4 regions of the Pseudomonas sp. LBUM1673 genome follow, and region 1 is predicted to be linked to each of the others. Evidence: predicted binding sites of a transcription regulator. Region 1 holds the regulator's gene; each other region holds the start of a gene.
What was found. Region 1 encodes FliA, which starts transcription of late flagellar genes. Its sites were predicted from a motif close to CTAAAGTTTNNNNNNNNNNNGCCGNTAA; they were not measured.
Positions count from the first base shown of each region.

Region 2: a site for FliA is predicted at 2,566-2,593, ahead of ACA044_RS14090 (methyl-accepting chemotaxis protein). Genes of this name have one in related genera too.
Region 3: a site for FliA is predicted at 2,378-2,405, ahead of ACA044_RS30875 (methyl-accepting chemotaxis protein). Genes of this name have one in related genera too.
Region 4: a site for FliA is predicted at 2,877-2,904, ahead of flgM (flagellar biosynthesis anti-sigma factor FlgM). Genes of this name have one in related genera too.

Region 1 is NZ_CP166780.1:4,740,240-4,745,042, reverse strand. It holds gene flhA (flagellar biosynthesis protein FlhA) at 1-94, shown strand, start outside; gene flhF (flagellar biosynthesis GTPase FlhF) at 106-1,434, shown strand; gene fleN (flagellar synthesis regulator FleN) at 1,552-2,382, shown strand; gene fliA (RNA polymerase sigma factor FliA) at 2,379-3,119, shown strand; gene ACA044_RS21935 (chemotaxis response regulator CheY) at 3,287-3,658, shown strand; gene ACA044_RS21930 (protein phosphatase CheZ) at 3,681-4,469, shown strand; gene ACA044_RS21925 (chemotaxis protein CheA) at 4,523-4,803, shown strand, end outside.
Region 2 is NZ_CP166780.1:3,062,971-3,067,773, forward strand. It holds gene ACA044_RS14080 (AAA family ATPase) at 1-62, opposite strand, end outside; gene pnuC (nicotinamide riboside transporter PnuC) at 59-622, opposite strand; gene ACA044_RS14090 (methyl-accepting chemotaxis protein) at 804-2,438, opposite strand; gene ACA044_RS14095 (undecaprenyl-diphosphate phosphatase) at 2,733-3,563, shown strand; gene ACA044_RS14100 (DUF1294 domain-containing protein) at 3,560-3,976, shown strand; gene ACA044_RS14105 (MmcQ/YjbR family DNA-binding protein) at 3,983-4,342, opposite strand; gene ACA044_RS14110 (LysR substrate-binding domain-containing protein) at 4,339-4,803, opposite strand, start outside.
Region 3 is NZ_CP166780.1:6,751,498-6,756,300, reverse strand. It holds gene ACA044_RS30875 (methyl-accepting chemotaxis protein) at 425-2,308, opposite strand; gene ACA044_RS30870 (OprD family porin) at 2,615-3,856, opposite strand; gene ACA044_RS30865 (acetyl/propionyl/methylcrotonyl-CoA carboxylase subunit alpha) at 4,010-4,803, opposite strand, start outside.
Region 4 is NZ_CP166780.1:4,877,113-4,881,915, forward strand. It holds gene cheR (protein-glutamate O-methyltransferase CheR) at 109-936, opposite strand; gene ACA044_RS22520 (chemotaxis protein CheV) at 983-1,915, opposite strand; gene flgA (flagellar basal body P-ring formation chaperone FlgA) at 2,002-2,763, shown strand; gene flgM (flagellar biosynthesis anti-sigma factor FlgM) at 2,941-3,267, shown strand; gene ACA044_RS22535 (flagella synthesis protein FlgN) at 3,315-3,782, shown strand; gene ACA044_RS22540 (flagellar brake protein) at 3,871-4,617, shown strand; gene ACA044_RS22545 (MFS transporter) at 4,681-4,803, opposite strand, start outside.

The DNA of each region.
Region 1 (4,803 bases):
ACTGGCAGTCCCGGGTTTGCATGTGTTGGCTTACCAGGAAATTCCTGACAACAAGCAAGTGACCATCGTTGCGACAGTAGGGCCCAACGGCTGAGGTAGTGGTTTATGCAAGTTAAGCGTTTTTTCGCCGCCGATATGCGTCAGGCCATGAAACTGGTTCGTGATGAGCTGGGCGCTGATGCCGCCATCATTGGCAATCGCCGGATTGCTGGCGGTGTCGAGCTGACGGCTGCCCTGGATTACAAGCTGTCGGCGCTGGCCCCGCGTGTTCCGAACATGGAACTCGAGGACGAGCTGCGCAAGACCCAGTCGCGGATCGTCACCGCCCAGGCCGAACTGAGCCTGCGTGGCGATGGCGAGAGCGACAAGACCACCAATCGCCAGTTGTTCGCTGGCCTGCCGTTGACCGCCGCCGAGCCGCTGATCGAACCGACCTACGCCGAACCTCGTCGTGCAGCGCCGGCCCCTGCGCCAGCCTCCGGTGGCGTCGACCCGCGTGCATTCGATTCGATGCGTTTCGAACTCAACAGCCTGCGTGAACTGATGGAAGTACAACTGGGCTCGCTGGCCTGGAATCAGCTGCAAGGCAGCCGTCCGGCCCAAGCCAACCTCTGGCGTCGCCTGCAACGCATCGGCCTGTCCGGCCCGTTGTCGCGGGATCTGCTGGCGCTGATTACCGACATTGAAGAGCCCCGTCAGGCCTGGCGCATGTTGCTCGCGCACCTGGCGCGGATGATCGCCACCCCGGAAGTCGAGCCACTGGAAGAGGGCGGCGTGATTGCCATGGTCGGCCCGGCCGGCATGGGCAAGACCACCACGCTGGCCAAGCTCGCGGCCCGTTACGTGCTCAAGTACGGCGCACAGAACATCGCGCTGGTGAGCATGGACAGCTATCGCATTGGTGCCCAGGAACAGCTCAAGACCTTGGGCCGGATCCTCAACGTGCCAGTTACCCACGTCGACCCGGGCCAATCGCTGGGGCAGGCGCTGGAGCCCATGCTGCGCAAACGCGTGGTGCTGATCGATACCGCCGGCCTGCAGGCCAGCGACCCGGCACTGCGCATGCAACTCGAAAGTCTGGCTGGACGGGGCATCAAATCAAAAAATTATCTGGTCTTGGCAACCACCAGCCAGAAACAGGTTCTAACCGCCGCTTATCACAGTTACAAACGTTGCGGCCTTGCCGGCTGCATCCTGACTAAACTGGATGAAACGGCAAGTCTGGGCGAGGTGTTGAGCCTGGCTATCAGTCATGAGTTGCCGGTGGCTTATCTGACCGATGGCCCGCGGATTCCGGATGATTTGCATCTACCGCGTCGTCATCAGTTGGTTAGCCGCGCCGTCAGCGTGCAAATGCAGGAAGAACCCAGCGAAGAAGCCATGGCTGATATGTTCGCTGACCTTTACCACAGCCCGACCAAGCGGGTTGGCTGAGGTATTAATGAACAGTTTTTGTACCTACATCGATGGTCTGCCATGCATTGTTCTGTTGATGAACGCGCAGCCAGTAATGTGGCCTCCGTCTAAGTAAGACAAGGTAAAGAAAATAACATGGGCAGCATGCATCCCGTACAGGTGATCGCGGTGACCGGCGGCAAAGGTGGCGTCGGGAAGACTAACGTGTCAGTGAACTTGTCCCTGGCTTTAGCTGAGCTCGGCCGGCGAGTCATGCTGCTGGATGCCGATCTGGGGCTGGCGAACGTCGACGTCCTGCTGGGACTGACACCCAAGCGCACCCTGGCCGACGTGATCGAAGGCCGCTGTGAGCTGCGCGACGTGCTGTTGCAGGGGCCTGGCGGTATTCGCATCGTCCCGGCCGCATCCGGCACCCAGAGCATGGTTCATCTGAGCCCGGCCCAGCATGCCGGCCTGATCCAGGCCTTCAGCGATATCGGCGACAACCTCGACGTATTGGTGATCGACACCGCTGCGGGCATTGGTGACTCGGTGGTCAGCTTCGTGCGCGCAGCGCAAGAAGTCTTGCTGGTGGTATGCGACGAGCCGACCTCGATCACCGACGCCTACGCGCTGATCAAACTGCTGAACCGCGACTACGGCATGAACCGTTTCCGCGTCCTGGCCAACATGGCGCAGAGCCCGCAGGAAGGCCGCAACCTGTTCGCCAAGTTGACCAAGGTCACGGATCGTTTTCTCGACGTCGCCTTACAATATGTCGGCGCGGTGCCTTACGACGAATGCGTGCGCAAGGCCGTGCAGAAGCAGCGTGCCGTCTACGAAGCCTTTCCGCGTTCCAAGTGCGCCCTGGCGTTCAAGGCCATTGCGCAGAAGGTCGATACCTGGCCGCTGCCTGCCAATCCACGTGGGCACCTGGAATTTTTCGTCGAGCGCCTCGTGCAACAAACCGCAGGACCCGTCCTATGACAGCCAGTGGCTACAACCTCTACAAGAAGTCGGCACGTGACGCGCAGTACGAGCTGATCGAGCGTTACGCGCCACTGGTCAAACGTATTGCCTACCATTTGCTGGCGCGTTTGCCGGCCAGTGTCCAGGTCGAAGACCTGATCCAGGCCGGGATGATCGGCCTGCTTGAAGTGTCGACCAAATACGACGCCAGCAAAGGCGCGAGTTTCGAGACGTACGCGGGCATACGAATCCGCGGCGCAATGCTCGATGAAGTGCGCAAGGGGGACTGGGCGCCACGTTCGGTCCACCGCAATACCCGCATGGTCAGCGACGCGATTCGCTCGATTGAAGCTAAAACCGGCCGTGACGCTAAAGATCACGAGGTTGCGGCCGAACTCCAATTGAGTCTCGACGATTATTACGGGATTTTGAACGACACCCTGGGCAGCCGGTTATTCAGTTTCGACGATCTGTTGCAGGACGGCGAACACGAAGGGCTGCATGAGGATGGCGCGAGTGCTCATCTCGAGCCGTCACGCGATCTGGAAGATGAACGCTTCCAGGCAGCGCTGGCGGATGCGATTGCCAATTTGCCGGAGCGTGAGCGACTGGTGTTGGCGCTGTACTACGACGAAGAGTTGAATCTCAAGGAAATCGGTGAGGTCCTGGGGGTCAGCGAATCGCGGGTCAGCCAGTTACACAGCCAGTGCGCGGCCCGTTTGCGGGGGCGTTTGGGGGAGTGGCGAGCGCGCTGAAGGCAGTGTGGGGACACTGCGAATGGAGCGGGTGTGGTGTTGAACTGCGCCGGTCTCGATCTGTTGTGCTCCAGACAGTCATTGAGTGCTTTGCCGGATTGATTGAAATGGCGCGTCCAGGTGCTGGGCGCGTTTAAGACTGCTTGGAGGTCGAATTGGACAAGAACATGAAAATCCTCATCGTTGATGACTTCTCAACGATGCGGCGGATCATAAAAAACCTGTTGCGTGACCTTGGGTTCACCAACACCGCCGAGGCTGATGACGGGCTGACCGGGTTGCCGATGCTGCAAAGCGGTAACTTCGATTTTCTGGTCACCGACTGGAACATGCCCGGTATGACCGGCATCGACCTGCTTCGTGCGGTACGCGCCGATGAAAGGCTCAAGCACCTGCCGGTGCTGATGGTGACCGCTGAAGCCAAGCGCGAGCAGATCATCGAAGCGGCCCAGGCCGGTGTTAACGGCTATGTGGTCAAACCCTTCACGGCCCAGGCGTTGAAAGAAAAAATCGAGAAGATTTTCGAACGCATCGGTTGAGAAACTGCGCCACGGGGGAGCTATGGAGCATATCGAATCTTCACAGGGCGATTTTGAGTCGACCCTGAAAAAACACGCGGTCGAACTGGTCGAAAGCCTTGAAAAAGGCAGGTTCGGCGACGCTGTGCAACTGATCCATGAGCTCAACCAGACCCGTGACCGTGGCCTGTACCAGGAAGTGGGCAAGCTCACCCGCGAGCTGCATAGCGCGATCGTCAATTTCCAGATTGACCCGCACATGCCGCAAGCCGAGGAAGTGTCTCAGATCACGGATGCCACCGAGCGCCTGTCCTATGTGGTCAAGCTGACCGAGGCCGCGGCCAATCGCACCATGGACCTGGTGGAAAACGCCACGCCGCTGATCAACAGCCTGAGCGACGAAGCTCAGGCGCTGAGCACGGATTGGGGACGGTTCATGCGTCGCGAAGTCGGGGCTGAAGAGTTCCGCGAACTGGCCCGGCGGGTCGACGGTTTCCTGACACGCAGCAGCGAAGACAACCGCGTCGTGTCGAGCAACCTCAACGACATTCTGCTGGCCCAGGATTACCAGGACCTCACCGGTCAGGTGATCAAACGCGTGACCCAACTGGTCACCGAAGTTGAAAGCAACCTGCTCAAACTCGTGCTCATGGCAAGCCAGGTAGACCGCTTTGCGGGTATCGAACATGACCATGAAGCGATGCTGGCTGAAAAAGATCCGCAAAAACATCTCTCGCAGGGTGAAGGTCCGCAGATTCATGCCGATAAAAGAGAAGACGTTGTGTCCGGTCAGGACGATGTGGACGATTTGTTATCCAGCCTAGGATTTTAGAGTTTTAGCATTTTAGGTTTTTTAGGTTTTTAGACCTCAGGAGCACCCCCTTAATGAGCTTCGGCGCCGATGAAGAGATCCTTCAGGATTTCCTGGTTGAGGCCGGCGAGATTCTAGAGCAACTGTCCGAACAGCTGGTCGAGCTTGAAAGCCGACCGGATGATGCGGACTTGCTCAATGCAATTTTTCGCGGTTTTCACACTGTAAAAGGGGGCGCCGGCTTCCTCCAGCTCAACGAGCTGGTGGAGTGCTGTCACATCGCCGAGAACGTGTTCGACATCCTGCGCAAGGGTGAACGACGCGTCGACTCGGAACTGATGGACGTGGTTCTCGA
Region 2 (4,803 bases), 1.7 Mb from region 1:
ATCTCGCTCGAAAGCCAGCTTTTGCCGCTGGATTCCGGCCCTGCCAGCACCAACACCTTCATGGGCACAGCAGCGGATCGCTGCGCCATGTGCGCCAGCCTTGAATGGCCAGCAGGGTGAACAGGCCATACAGGGCAGCAGTCAGATACATCCCCTTGTACAGGAACAGGCCGACGAAAATGCAGTCCAGGACGATCCACAGCGGCCAGCACTGCACGCGTTTTTGTGCCATCCACAATTGCGCCACCAGGCTGAAGCCGGTCAGCGCGGCGTCGAGCCAGGGTTGGGCGGCATCGGTCCAGTTCGCCATGGCAGCGCCCAGCAGCAGACTGCCGAGGGCGCCGATGGCCAGGCTGAGCGCCACCGATCGACTGTCGAGCCGGCTGACCTGGCGTCCCTGATGCGCATGCCCGCCTTGGGTCCACTGCCACCAGCCATACAGCTGCAAGGCGGCGTAGACGACCTGCAGCAGCATGTCCGAGTACAGCTTCACCTCAAAAAAGATCCAGCTATATAGCAGCACCATGACCAGGCCGATCGGCCAGCACCAGGGGTTCTGTTTGACCGTCAACCAGACGGCAATTACACCGAGTGCGGCGGCAAACAGTTCAAGCCCGGACATGGAGGCTCCTTGGTGTCGTAGAAATGAGGGGGGCGAATTGTACCCGGATTGTGGGGAATGGGCTTGTTGTGGCATTGGGGTAAATCGGACATGTAGGAGCCAGGCTTGCCGGCGAAGGCGTCCTTAAGAGCGCCTTCGCCGGCAAGCTTGGCTCCTACGAAAAGCGGTTCACTCGCTTGAGTTACACCCGAAACTGCTTGAGCAACCCGTTCAACTGTTCGCTCAGTTCCTTGAGGTGAGCACTGGCTACGCTCGACTGTTCGGCCGCCAGTGCCGTGCTGTGGGACAACCCGGCTGCCTGGGTGACGTTCTGATTGATGTCTTCCACCACATGGGCCTGCTGCAAGGTCGCACTGGCAATCGATGCGTTCAGCCCGTTGAGGTTGCGCAAGGCCTGGCCGATGGCATTCAGGCTGGCACCGGCCAGGCCGGCCTGCTCGATGGTCAGTTGCGACGCACGGCTGCTGTCGCTAATTACTTTGACCGCCGCTTCGGAATGACTTTGCAGGCGTTCGATCATCGACTGGATTTCCGCCGTGGACTTCTGGGTGCGCTGGGCCAGCAGGCGCACTTCATCGGCGACCACCGCAAACCCTCGTCCTTGCTCGCCGGCCCGGGCGGCTTCGATGGCGGCGTTGAGGGCCAGCAAGTTGGTTTGCTCGGCGATGGAGCGGATCACTTCCAGAACGCTGCCGATTTGCGTGCTTTCAGCGGCCAGCGTGCGAATCACTTCGACGGCTTGATCGATGGTCGACGACAGCTTGTCGATCTGCTGCAGGCTGCCGTCGATGTTGACCTGCCCCTGTTGCGCCTCAGACTCGGCATTGCGCATTTCGCTGGCCGCGTGCTCGGCGTTTTTGGCCACATCTTGCACGCCGTAGGTCACTTCGTTGATCGCGGTCGCCACCAGTTCCATTTGTTGAGATTGCTGCTGGCTGCGTTGCTGAGCCTGCGCGGCATCGTTGCCCAGTTCGCTGGAAGACTGGCCCAGTGCGCCGGCGGACACTTGCAACTGACTGATCACCAGGCGCAGTTTGGCGGTAAAGGCGTTGAAGTGCCGGGCCAGTTGCGTGACTTCGTCCTGGCCATGGGTATCGAGGCTGCGGGTCAGGTCGCTTTCACCGCTGGCGATATTGGCCATGGCGTTCACGGCTTCCTGCAGCGGGCGCACGATGCTGCGGGCAATCATGATCACCAGCAGCGCCATGATCAGGGCAATCACCAGACCCACGAAAGACGCTTTCCAGACCTGCGCATAAAACTCGGCCTGCATGTCATCGATGTACACGCCCGAGCCGATCACCCAACCCCAGGGCTCGAACAGTTTGACGTAGGAGGTTTTTTCCACCGGCGCGCTGGCGCCCGGTTTCGGCCAGCGGTAGTCGACCATGCCGGCACCCTTGGCCTTGGCGATGGCGACCATCTCGTTGAACAGCGCGAAACCGTCCGGGTCGCGGATCGTCGAGAGGTTCTGGCCTTCCAGTTTCGGATTGGTCGGGTGCATGACCATGACGGGCGTCAGATCGTTGATCCAGAAATAGTCATTCTGGCTGTAGCGCAATCCGCGCACGGCAGTGAGTGCCTGCTTTTGCGCTGCATCGCGGGTAAGGGTGCCGGCGGTTTCCAGGCTGTGGTAGTAGGTCAGGATGCCACTGGCGGTCTGCACCACGTGTTGGGTCTTTTCAGCCTTGGCCTCATAGAGGTCGTCGTGAATCTGCTTGAGCATCAACACACCCAACGTCAATAGCATCACCACGGCCACGATCAAGATGAGCCACAAGCGTCGGCTGATCGACACACTGCGCAAGCTGTTCATAACGCTTTTACTCCGTTTTCTTGTTCTTGTTATAAACGATCGCCAGCATCCAACCACACTTTGCCGATCGGGCCTATGCGACTCAGGTCCTATTACGCGGCAGCGTAAATGAGGCGTGTCTGATAGGATTTCGGCCCCGCACGGAAAAACCTGAGCCCAAGTTGAAAGTTCACGGAATTTTTACGGTTTTGTAGGGATCTTGTGCGTGTGGGGCTTGCGCTGACGCCGATCGCGGTTAGCGCTCTAAACATTATTAACGGAGCATGCCTGGGGGCATCGCTTCTTGGGGGATTGATGGATCTTTGGACCGCCTTTCAGGCATTGATTTTAGGGGTTGTAGAAGGGCTGACCGAGTTCTTGCCCATTTCCAGTACCGGGCACCAGATCATTGTGGCGGACTTGCTCAACTTTGGGGGCGAGCGGGCCATGGCCTTCAATATCATCATCCAGCTCGGGGCGATCCTGGCGGTGGTCTGGGCGTTTCGCCGCAAGATCTTTGACGTGGTTATCGGTTTGCCGACGCAACCCAGCGCTCGACGCTTTACCGCGAACCTGCTGATTGCCTTCCTGCCGGCTGTGGTATTGGGGGTGATTTTCGCCGATTTGATTCACGAGTACCTGTTCAACCCGATTACCGTGGCCACTGCACTGGTCGTGGGCGGGATCGTCATGTTGTGGGCCGAACGCCGTCAGCATGAAGTGCATGCTGAAAGCGTCGATGACATCACTTGGAAAGACGCCCTGAAAGTCGGCTTCGCCCAATGCCTGGCGATGATCCCCGGGACTTCGCGTTCCGGCTCGACGATCATTGGTGGTTTGCTGTTCGGGTTGTCGCGCAAGACAGCCACCGAGTTCTCGTTCTTCCTCGCCATGCCGACCATGGTCGGTGCGGCGGTGTACTCCGGCTACAAATACCGCAATCTGTTTGTGCCGGCTGATTTTCCGGTGTTTGCCATTGGTTTCGTCACCGCCTTTATCTTTGCAATGATCGCCGTTCGCGGCTTGCTCATCTTTATTGCCAGCCACAGCTATGCAGTGTTCGCCTGGTATCGCATTGCGTTCGGTCTGGTGATCCTGGCCACTTGGCAATTCGGCTGGGTCGACTGGACAGCGGTCAAGCAATGAATGGCTCCGCCGCACGCAACAACCCCGGGCGCGCGATTCAGAACCCACGGCTGAAACTGCTGGTGTTCGCTGTGCTGTGCGCAGTGCCATTGTTTGGCTCGGTGTCGCTGTGGCTGCGCGGGGTGTCGGTAATTCCCCTGGCGGCGTACGGCATCGTCAGCGTGCTGGCGTTTTTCCTGTACTGGAGCGACAAGCACAAGGCCCGCACCGACAGCTGGCGCACGCCGGAAAACGTTCTGCACGCGGTGGAACTGGCGGGTGGTTGGCCGGGCGCCTTGCTGGCCCAGCAAGTGTTTCGGCACAAGACCCGCAAGGTTTCGTTTCAGTTGGTGTTCTGGCTCATCGTGCTGATGCATCAAGTGTTCTGGATCGACCAGCTGTTTCTGGGCGCTAACCTGTTTGCGTTGTTTTAAAGCACTTTAAAGCAGCAAGCCGACCTGCGTGCGCTTGGGCAACTTGCTCACCACCAATTGGTGGGAACGTTGCAACAAGCCTTGCAGCTCTTCGGCGCCCAGCGGGTAGGGCGTTTCCATGATGATCCACTGAGCCCGGGCCAGATACGGCGCCGGGTGAATGCCCGGCCGGTCGCAATGGCCCAGGAACAGGTCCTTGTCGACCTTGAAGGCCAGGGACTGTCCCCGCAGGTTCTGCAAGGCGAACATCTTGTTCCCGGCAATCGAAAACACCCGCACGCCACCCCACTTGTAGTCCTCCCGCGCACCGGGCAGCGCCAGGCAGTATTGCGCGACGTCCTCTTCGCTAATTAATCCCGCTTTCATAACAGTCTGTCCCCACAAGCATTGAATGATTCGATCAAATGGTCGATCCAGGCGCGCACGGCCGGCATCACCCCGCGTCGATGAGGGTAGACGGCTTGCAGCCAGCCGCCCGGCAATGACCAGTCGGGCAACAGTTGCACCAGCGAGCCGTTTTCCAGCTCCTGCTCGCAATACATCATTGGCAACACGGTGAAACCCAATCCGGACAGCGTACAAGCCCTGCGTACGAGAAAGTCATCGATCCCCAGGCGGGCTTCGAACGCCATGTCACAGGCCTTGCCGTGCTGGTCGAGCATACGCAGATGCACCAGCCGATCGGCCTCCAGGGCGCCCAGCATCGGCACGTTTTTCAAATCGTCCGGCGTCTTGATCTGCCGCTCGCGAAGAAACGCCGGGCTGGCGACCATGACGGTTTGCGCCTGACGTAAACGGCGGGTGACCAGCAATGGGTCTTCATCACC
Region 3 (4,803 bases), 2.0 Mb from region 1:
GTTTACTGCACCATCACACGAGGTGCTTGAGGGGATGGTAATGTCCTCGGGGCTTACGAGTGAGGCATTTAATGAAGCAGGTTGCCGCTTCTTCTGTGGTTGGCAGAGATTTAAACGGTGAAAGACCGCGCAGTGGCTTGATGTGCCTCAATAGCGAGGTAGCCGATGAAGCCTGTGGCAGTTCCTGACGGTAGACCTAGTCTGGTCTGCGGCAAAATCTCTGCATTGGCTGGCGCGGATCACACAGCATGATGGGACAGTTACCTAACCATGGGCTGACAGTGAGTCCCGTTGTCAGGATTCGAAGTTTTACTTACTCAGGCAGGCCATGGCCTTGGTGAAAAGTGGCGGAAGTGAGTCCCACCACTCTGGCGATCAAATCAGGCCGGGGCCAGCACAGATTGTTCGCTTTTAACTAATACGCCTACAACTTGAAAGTATCGACCACATTTCTGAGTCGCCCAGCTTCGGAATCCAACTCTGCACAGGCTCTGAGGGTAGCGCTAAGATTGTCAGTGGTCTGGCGATTCAACTGGCTGATCTCATGCACATCCTTGGTCAGTTGATCGACGGCTGTTGTTTGCTCTTCAGTCGCGGCAGCGACTGTAAGGCACATCTCATCAATCTCACCGATCCTTGAGACTACTTTTACAAGGCTGGCCCCAGCCTGTTTCGCGACGAGCACGCTTTGGCTGCCGATTTCATTGCTGTGAAGCATGGTTCGGGAAGCCTGGGTGGCGCCGGCCTGTAACGCTTCGATTACCTGGCGAATTTCTTCGGTGGCGTTCTGGGTATGATGGGCAAGGCTTCTGACTTCGTCCGCCACGACGGCAAAGCCGCGTCCCGCCTCTCCGGCTCTGGCCGCCTCGATAGCCGCATTCAGGGCCAGCAGATTGGTCTTTCCGGAAATAGTCGAAATGACCTCCAGGACTTTTCCGATGTTGACGGTTTTGGCGTTGAGGTCTTCGATCTGCGAGCGGGTCAGTTCGATATTTTCCTGCAGGCGGCTCATGGCCGTGACCGTATTCTCCACCAGGTCGCAGGTCGACTCGATCTGTAACCTGGCGCTGGAAGCACCTTTGGACGCTGCCGAGGCGCTTGAAGCGATCTCCTGCGCCGCCGCGCCCAGCTCTTCGATCGCGGCAGCCACACTGGTGGTGTAACCCGATTGGTGTTCCGATTTCTCCACCGAGGAATTGGACGCCGATAGCACCCGGCGCGTGGCTTCACCCAAAGCATTCGTCGTCGACGATACCTCGGTGATAGAGGCGTGGATCCGATCGCCGAAGCGATTGAAGCTAATGGCCAGTTGCCCGAATTCGTCCTTCGACAAGATCGACAATCTACGGGTCAAATCGCCGTCGCCCTGGGCAATATCTTCCATCGCGTGGCTGATCGAATGCAGGGGCCTCATCAGCACGCGAATCAGCAGCCCGAGCAGCAGCAACGTGGCCAGGCCGGCAACAATCGTCGCGATGATCGCGGAATTGCGGAACGCGGAGACACTGGCCAGGGCCGCTTGTTTGTCGAGGACGATACCGATGTACCAATCCTGCGAGGGCAGGCCCTTGACCGCAGAGAACAGGGTGAATTTCATGCCATCAACCGACGCGGCTTCGACCAGCCGATCGTTCAGCATCAAGGTGTTGCCCGGAAACAGATCGGCCAGGGTTTTACCAATCAGCGCCTGGTCAGGGTGAACCAGTATCTTGCCCTCCTTGCTCACCAGAAAGGCGTAGCCGTTGCCATCGAACGCCTGGGCATTGAGTGTTTGCGAGATCGTCTCGATTTTCAGACTGGCGCCCAGAACCCCGAGTGTTTGCTGCCCGGAAGGGATAACGACTGCCTGGGTGATGATCCTGTAATCGATCCCCGCGCCCACGTAGGGCTCGGTCATCGCCGCACCGTTGGCGATGGCGTCCTTGTACCACTGGCGCTGTCGGGCGTCGTAGTCCGCAGGCATTTCCCGTGGCGGATAGATCTGAAATTTGCCGTCACGGGTGCCGGCATACGTGGCAATGAACTGCTCCATAAGCACTTGGTTTTGTAACTTGGCCAGGACGTTTTCTGCCGTAGGGTTCTGCCCGATAAATTCGGCGACGCTCTTCATTAAAATCAGCCGGCCGTCCAGCCAGCTCTGGATGTCATGTGCCATGGAGGCGGCGAGGGCGCGTGTGTTTTGTTCGATTTTCTGCGAACTGTCTTCACGAAGGCGAAAGTCATTCAACACGGAAAACGCGCAAAACACCGCCATGATCACCAAGGAGGCGATCAGCAATATCTTCTGATTAAATTTGAGATGTCCCATCGCTCATTCTCCAGGTATAAATCGGTAAACCATGTATCACGGTTGCGGCTGAGGGATTCCGGGGCTGGGTTATCAGCCCCGGGGCCTTGTTATTTAAGAGCGCAATTGCCGCCTTGTATAAACCGGAGCTATTAATTGTCCGAAGTTTGCTTTGCAGCGCCTGCCAAAATATGGGGTCAGGATAAAAAAGTCCCTGCTGCAGCTAACTTCAAGGCGTACGAAACACCTTGCCTTGCGTTATTGATTGATAAAGTTTTAAAGGGCCAAATACAGGTTATGGCTGAAAGTTACCTGAGCGTTTCGCTGTTACCACAATGCCAAGGTGTAACTAAGGATCAGGCGGGTTTCATCCAGATCATTACCAAAGTTTGACCTGACGGTTGCGTTTCTGACTTTCAGGCCGAGATTTTTCAGCGAACCCGTCTGTATGACATAACCAATGTCGGTGTCGCGCTCCCACTCTTTACCGGTGTTGCTGCCGGCGACTAACGCGTTGTCACCCTGGACATAACGACTCATGAACGTCAGCCCAGGGATGCCCAGCGCGGCGAAGTTATAGTCATAGCGCAGCTGCCAGGAGCGTTCCTGAGTGTTGGCAAAGTCATTGATCTGGACGAAGTTGACCAGGTAGGGGTCGCTATTGGCAATGTACGGGAAGGGGTCGTCACCGCTCATGCGCTGATAGGCAGCGGTGAATACGTTGGAGCCCAGGGTGTAGGACACCAGGCCGTTCGCCGCCCGGTTATCGAGTGGGCGGAAGTTGCCGTCGTCGGTGCTTTTCGAATAGCGCAGGTCGAACTTCAGCGACTGTTGCGCGGCGAGGGGGATCTCGTAGACCACGCCGCCAAAGAACTGCCGATAGACGTTTTCCAGGTTGCCGTAGTACAGGCTGGTGCTCAGGGCCTTGTTGAAACTGTAGGTGCCGCCGGCAAAGCGAAAGTCATCGCTGACGCCGCCGATGCGGTTGCCCGTGAAGTCCTCATAGTTTGAGGAGCTGTTGAACTTGATTTGCTCCAGTTTGCCGCCTTGCAACACTAACTTATCGATGTCCTTTGAGCTCAGCAGTGCGCCTTCGAAAGTGGCCGGCAACAGGCGCGAGTCATTACTCGAGACTACGGGTGTACGGAAGGCGAGTGAGCCCACCTTTAGAACGGTTTCCGACACCTTGGCCTTGGCCGTCAGCTCAAGTTTTGAATACTCGTCCTGTGAACCGCGGCCGTTCTTTGAACTCAGGTCAGCTGGCAACAGGCCCGTACCACCAGAGCCATCGCCGCCATCAAGCTTGAGGCCGAGCATGCCGACGGCGTCGACGCCCAGGCCCAGAGTCCCTGTGGTATAACCCGACTCGAATCGCAACATGGCGCCCTGCGCCCACTCTGCGGCTGCATCACGCTCGGCGGTGGGCGGCCCGTTACGAAAGTCACGGTTGAAGTAGAAGTTGCGCAGTTCCACGCTAGCCTTGCTGTCGGCAATAAAATCTGCAGATGCCGTGAATGGGAAAACCAACGCGCAAGTACCCGCAATAGCGAAAGTCTTTTTGATCAACATGCTCTTTATGCTCCAGATAACGGCAGATTTATTGGTTGAGTTTTATCGTTATTTTGAGTGTAAATTTACATCTACAGATTTCTGCGGGCAGCACGCGGCAACCGGGTTATTAGCCCGTTGCGCGTACCGTCTGCGAAAAGAAAAGCGTTTAAATCAATTAGCTGTTTTGATACGGCCGATCATGGAACCGGCTTCGAAGTAGGCACCTGCCTGTTTGGCAATATGAACTTCGCCCGCACAGGGGGCCAGGATCGATGTTTCCATTTTCATCGCTTCTACCACCGCGATCACTTGCCCGGTGCTCACCGATTCGCCGTCCCCGACGACCCAGGTATGCAGATTCCCCGCCACGGGGGTCAGTACCGCCTGTGGATCAGCGACCTCGATGGGGGCCATGTTTTCGCTGGCGGGGCCCGCTGCACTCAGGCTGACGCCCCGCAACAGCGCGGCAGGCAGGCCCAGTTCATGGCGCTTGCCGTCGATCTCGACGAACGTGCGCAGCACCTCAGGGTCGGCCGACACGGCGCTGCGCGGAGCGATGGTGATTTGTTCGGCGAAGTCTGTTTCGATCCAGCGGGTGTGCACGGCGAATCGGTCAGCTCCGGTGAAGTCGGCATGGTCCATCACGGCACGGTGGAAGGGCAGCACCGAGGCGATGCCCTCGATGTTGAATTCAGCCAGAGCGCGGCGGGCGCGGGCGATAGCCTGTTCGCGGGTGGCGCCGCTGACGATCAGCTTGGCCATCATCGAATCGAAGGTGCTGGGCACGCTTGAACCACTGGTCACGCCGCTGTCCAGGCGCACGCCCGGGCCAGAGGGTGGCTGGAACTCGGTGATTTGTCCGGGGGTCGGCAAAAAGCCCTTGCCCGCGTCTTCGGCGTTGATGCGAAATTCAAAGCTGTGGCCGCGCGGAGTCGGCGTTTCGCTGAACGACAACGGGAAACCGT
Region 4 (4,803 bases), 140 kb from region 1:
AAAGAACACCACCGCTCCCACAGGGGTTGTGGTGATTTTGAGAGATAATTACAGGCATAAAAAAACGGGAGCCCCTGAGGACTCCCGTTTTTTTATGCCGCCAACGAATCACTTCGCCTGGTAAATGATTCCCGGGCTGCACTGGACCATCTGGTAATGGTCCGGCAAACCGTTCAGCGCTTCGGACGCGCCAAGAAACAGATAACCGCCCGGCTTCAGCGTGCTGTGAATGCGCAACAGGATGTCTTTCTTCACCTCGGCGGAGAAGTAGATCAGTACGTTGCGGCAGAACACGATGTCGAACTTGCCCAGGCTCGCGTAGCTGTCCAGCAGGTTGAACGAACGAAACTCCACCCGACTCTTGATCGGCGCCTTGATGGCCCAGCGTCCCGGCCCTTTGGGGTCGAAGTAACGCTGAAGGCGCTCGGGCGACAGACCGCGGCCAATGGCCAGGCTGTCGTACTCGCCGGTCTTGCAGTTGGTCAGCATGGTGCCGGACAGGTCGGTGGCAACGATCTGCACGCCCATCTTCAACTGGCCCATGTTGACCCGCTCGAACTCATCGATGGACATCGACAGCGAATAGGGTTCCTGCCCCGACGAGCACGCCGCCGACCAGATCCGCAGGCGCTGGCCGGGGCTGGCCTTGATCGCTTCAGGCAATACCTTGTTCTTCAAGACTTCAAACGGATAGGTGTCACGAAACCACAGGGTTTCGTTGGTGGTCATGGCATCCACCACCATCTCGCGCAAACCGCTGCGCGGCTGGGTCTGGATGCGCTGAACCAGCTCACCCAGGGATTTGATGCCCTGCTGTTCCATCAGTTTGTTGAGACGGCTCGAGACCAGGTATTGCTTGTTTTCACCGAGCAAAATGCCACAGGCTTTTTCCAGGAATACCCGGAACTGTTCGAAATCCAAATTACCCGTAGACAATGATGCCGCCTCTTAAATCGTGTTGACCGCCAGGGGCAGAAGGCCCCTAGCTGTTATCTGCTGCTTTGATCCGGTCGACTACCCGGGATGCCAGGTCATCAGGACGGAATTTGGCCAGGAAGTCATCGGCACCGACCTTCTTGACCATCGCCTGATTGAATACACCCGACAACGAAGTATGCAGGATGATATGAAGCTTTTGCATGCGCGGGTCGGCGCGGATCTCGGCCGTCAGGGTGTACCCGTCCATCTCCGGCATCTCGATGTCGGAGATCATCATCAGGAACTCTTCCTCCGGCTTCTTGCCCTCGTCGACCAGCTTGCGCAGGTAATCCAGCGCTTGCCGACCGTCGTTCAACGCCACCACTTCGACGCCGACCGTTTGCAGGCAACGAGTCACCTGCTTGCGCGCCACCGACGAGTCATCGACCGTCAATACTCGCAAAGAGAGCGCCTTGTGCTGAGTCTCGACATCCACCACGCCAATCGAAATCGCTTCCGGTGTCGGCGCCACTTCCGCCAGCACCTTCTCGACGTCGATGATTTCGACTAACTGGTTGTCGACCCGAGTCACAGCCGTCAGGTAATGATCGCGCCCCGTGCCCTTGGGTGGCGGATGAATCTCCTCCCAGTTCATGTTGACGATGCGTTCCACCGACCGAACCAGGAAGCCCTGGGTCTTGGTGTTGTACTCCGTGATGATCACGAAGGGATTGCTCTGATCCAGCAACCGACCGGAACCGGTCGCCATCGCCAGATCCAGAATCGGAATGGTCGCCCCCCGAATATTCGCCACACCGCACACGACAGGACTGGACTTGGGCATCAGGGTCAGCTTGGGGCATTGCAGCACCTCGCGAACCTTGAACACGTTGATCCCATACAGCTGCTGGCCGTCGAGACGGAACAACAACAGCTCAAGGCGATTCTGCCCTACCAGTTGCGTGCGCTGGTTCACCGAATCCATTACACCAGCCATGCCCAGACTCCTACTACCTACCAACGCTAAGTGTGTTGCGACGCACATTCTTCACTAAACGGCACGGCGCTTGCTTTTTAACTCTTATGAACACAGAACCGACATTTTTCCGACGCCTGACATCAACCTGCCGCAGATTACTCTGTGCGATGTCGGCCGTTTGCCTGTTCAACGCTGGCAGCCCTGCCCTTGCTGATGCGGTTACCTTGCCTGACATGCTTATCGGCGTCACTCAGGGCTTTCTTGAATTCACCGTAGAAGACTATCTGGCCACCAGTCAAACGCAAGGACGCTACGAAATCGAGGTCAACCAGCTCGATCCGCGTCTGCGCATGCCCATGTGCGACAAGGAATTGACAGCCACCCTCGAGAGCCCGGCGAGGCCTCTGGGCCGGGTCACGGTCAAGGTTCGCTGCGATAGCGCCTCCCCCTGGACGGTCTTCGTACCCGCTCAAGTGCGGCTGTTTCGCGACATCGTGACGACCACTCGTCCGCTCAAGCGCACAGGTATTATCGAGCCTCAGGACGTGACCCTGCGCGAGCGCGATATCAGCCTGATAAATCAGGGCTTTCTGACTTCCGTCGATCAGGCGATCGGACAAAAACTTACCCGACCAATGGTCGCCGATCAGATCATTACCCTGGTGCATCTCGAACAGGCGGAAGTGATCCGCAAGGGCGACCAAGTGGTGATTACCGCCCGCAGTGGTACGCTCAGTGTGCGTATGCCGGGTGAAGCGCTGTCCAATGGCGGCATGAGCGAACAGATTCGCGTGAAAAACCTTAACTCCCAGCGGGTCATCAAGGCGCAAGTCACCGCGCCCGGCCAGGTGGAGGTTTTTATGTGAGCGGCCATGCAGGGCTCTGTGTTCGTGAAGAGTGGCGCTGCCCGAAGCTGTTCCCTAAACTGTGCCGCATGCAGGACATGCGCTGGCGCATGCAAGCTCATTGATAAATGGGCCTAAAGTTTTCCGGGGGATAGCCGAAAACATGGCAAGCGTCCAAATACCCAGAGGTTTTTTGTCATGGTCATCGATTTCAGTCGTTTAAACAGCTCCTCGTCACTTACGGGCAGTACACGTACCAGCGCAGCGAAGGAAACCGCCGAAGCCGGCCAATCCGCGCCGCTGAATACCCCGGCCGAACAGGCCAGTACCACCAAAAGCGGGGAATCGGTACACCTCAGTGATGAGGCTCAACAGTTGCAGAAGGTCACTGACAAGCTGCGCGATCAGCCTGCCGTCGACAAAGCCCGCGTGGCCGAGTTGAAAGCAGCGATTGCCGATGGCAGCTATAAAGTCGACAGCAACCGTGTAGCCAGCAAACTGCTCAATTTCGAAGCCCAGCGCTAGGCCACGGCCCGCGCCAGGCTTTTGGACGCTTAAACCCAAGGCCAGCCATGCACGACACTAATTTACTGCAACTGATCATCGACGACTTTGCCCCGGCGCAACACCTGCTGGAGCTGCTGCAAACCGAGTCCCTCGCGCTGCACGGTCGCGACATGCCACTGCTCGAAGACATTCTGGCGCAGAAACAGGCATTGATCATTTTGCTCGATCAGCATGGTCGCAAACGCAGTGAAATCCTTACCAGCCTCAACCTGCCGACCAATCGCCAAGGCTTGGAGCAACTTGCCAGCCATTCGAGCATTGGCGAACAGTTGCTGGCGCAGAGCGATGTGCTGACCGACCTCCTGGCCCAGTGCCAGGCCGCCAATGCCAACAATGGCCAGTCGATTCTGGTGCAGCAGGCCGCCACGGCCAACCAGCTGAAAATCCTCACCGGCGGCGAGCCGCCAGCGCTCTACGATGCCCGCGGTTCAACCTCCAGGCTCGCAAAACCACGCCCGCTCAGTCAGGCTTGAGCCTTTCAATGAGCACGCTCTATCAAGACGCGAAACATGCTGGCAGAATGCTGGCCAGTAGTCATATTTGTCTGGAGATTGATGCCCCGTGTTCAATGCCTTAAGCGCGGAAGATGCTCCGCAGCCACCCAAGGTGCTCACCACACCCCTGGAAATCTCCGGCAATCTGCGTCAGCTGCAAGACAGCCATGACCCGCTGATCATCACGTTCCACGAACGCAGCCAGCGCTTCCAGAGTTATCTGGTGGACGTCGACCGTGACAGCAACATGATCGCCCTGGACGAAATGATCCCCCGCGACGGCGAACGCTTTCTGCTGGCCGGCGAACCGTTCAAGGTCGAAGGCTTCCACGAAGGCGTACGCATCGCCTGGGAAAGCAATGGCCCGCTGACGATCGACGAGTCCGGCGATGGCCGCTGCTACCGTGGCGCTCTGCCTGATGAGGTGGTTTACCATCAGCGCCGCAATGCTTTCCGCGCCGCGCTGAAGCTGGCCCAACTGGTCAATGTCGAACTGGGGGGTGACAAACTCAAGTCGCCCGTCAGCGGCAAGCTGCTGGACATCTCCGCTACTGGCGGCAAATTGCGCTTCGAAGGCGACATCACCGCCCGGCTGCAACTGGGCCAGGTCTACGACCGTTTCGTCGCCGCCCTGCCCTTCGGCAGCATGACGGCACCGGTGGAGTTGCGTTACCTGCATTTCGAAGAAAAGATCAACACCACCTTTGCCGGCGTGCGTTTTCACAACATGAGCGGTTTGGTGCAGCGGCAGGTCGAGCGGTTCGTCTATCAGCTTCAGCGCGAAGCGCGGCGCTTCGATAAAGACGACTTCTGATACACCGCTCTTATAAAAAACGGGCAGTCCCTTGCGGTGACTGCCCGTTTTTTTATGCCTTGATCAAGGCCTCGCTTCGGTAAAGCTTTGCTCACGACCCGCGTCAGGGTCTTCTGGCTCCGGATCCGTTTCAGGCACTGATTCGGGCTCAGGTTCAGGGTTGATCGGATTTTGCATCTGATCCTG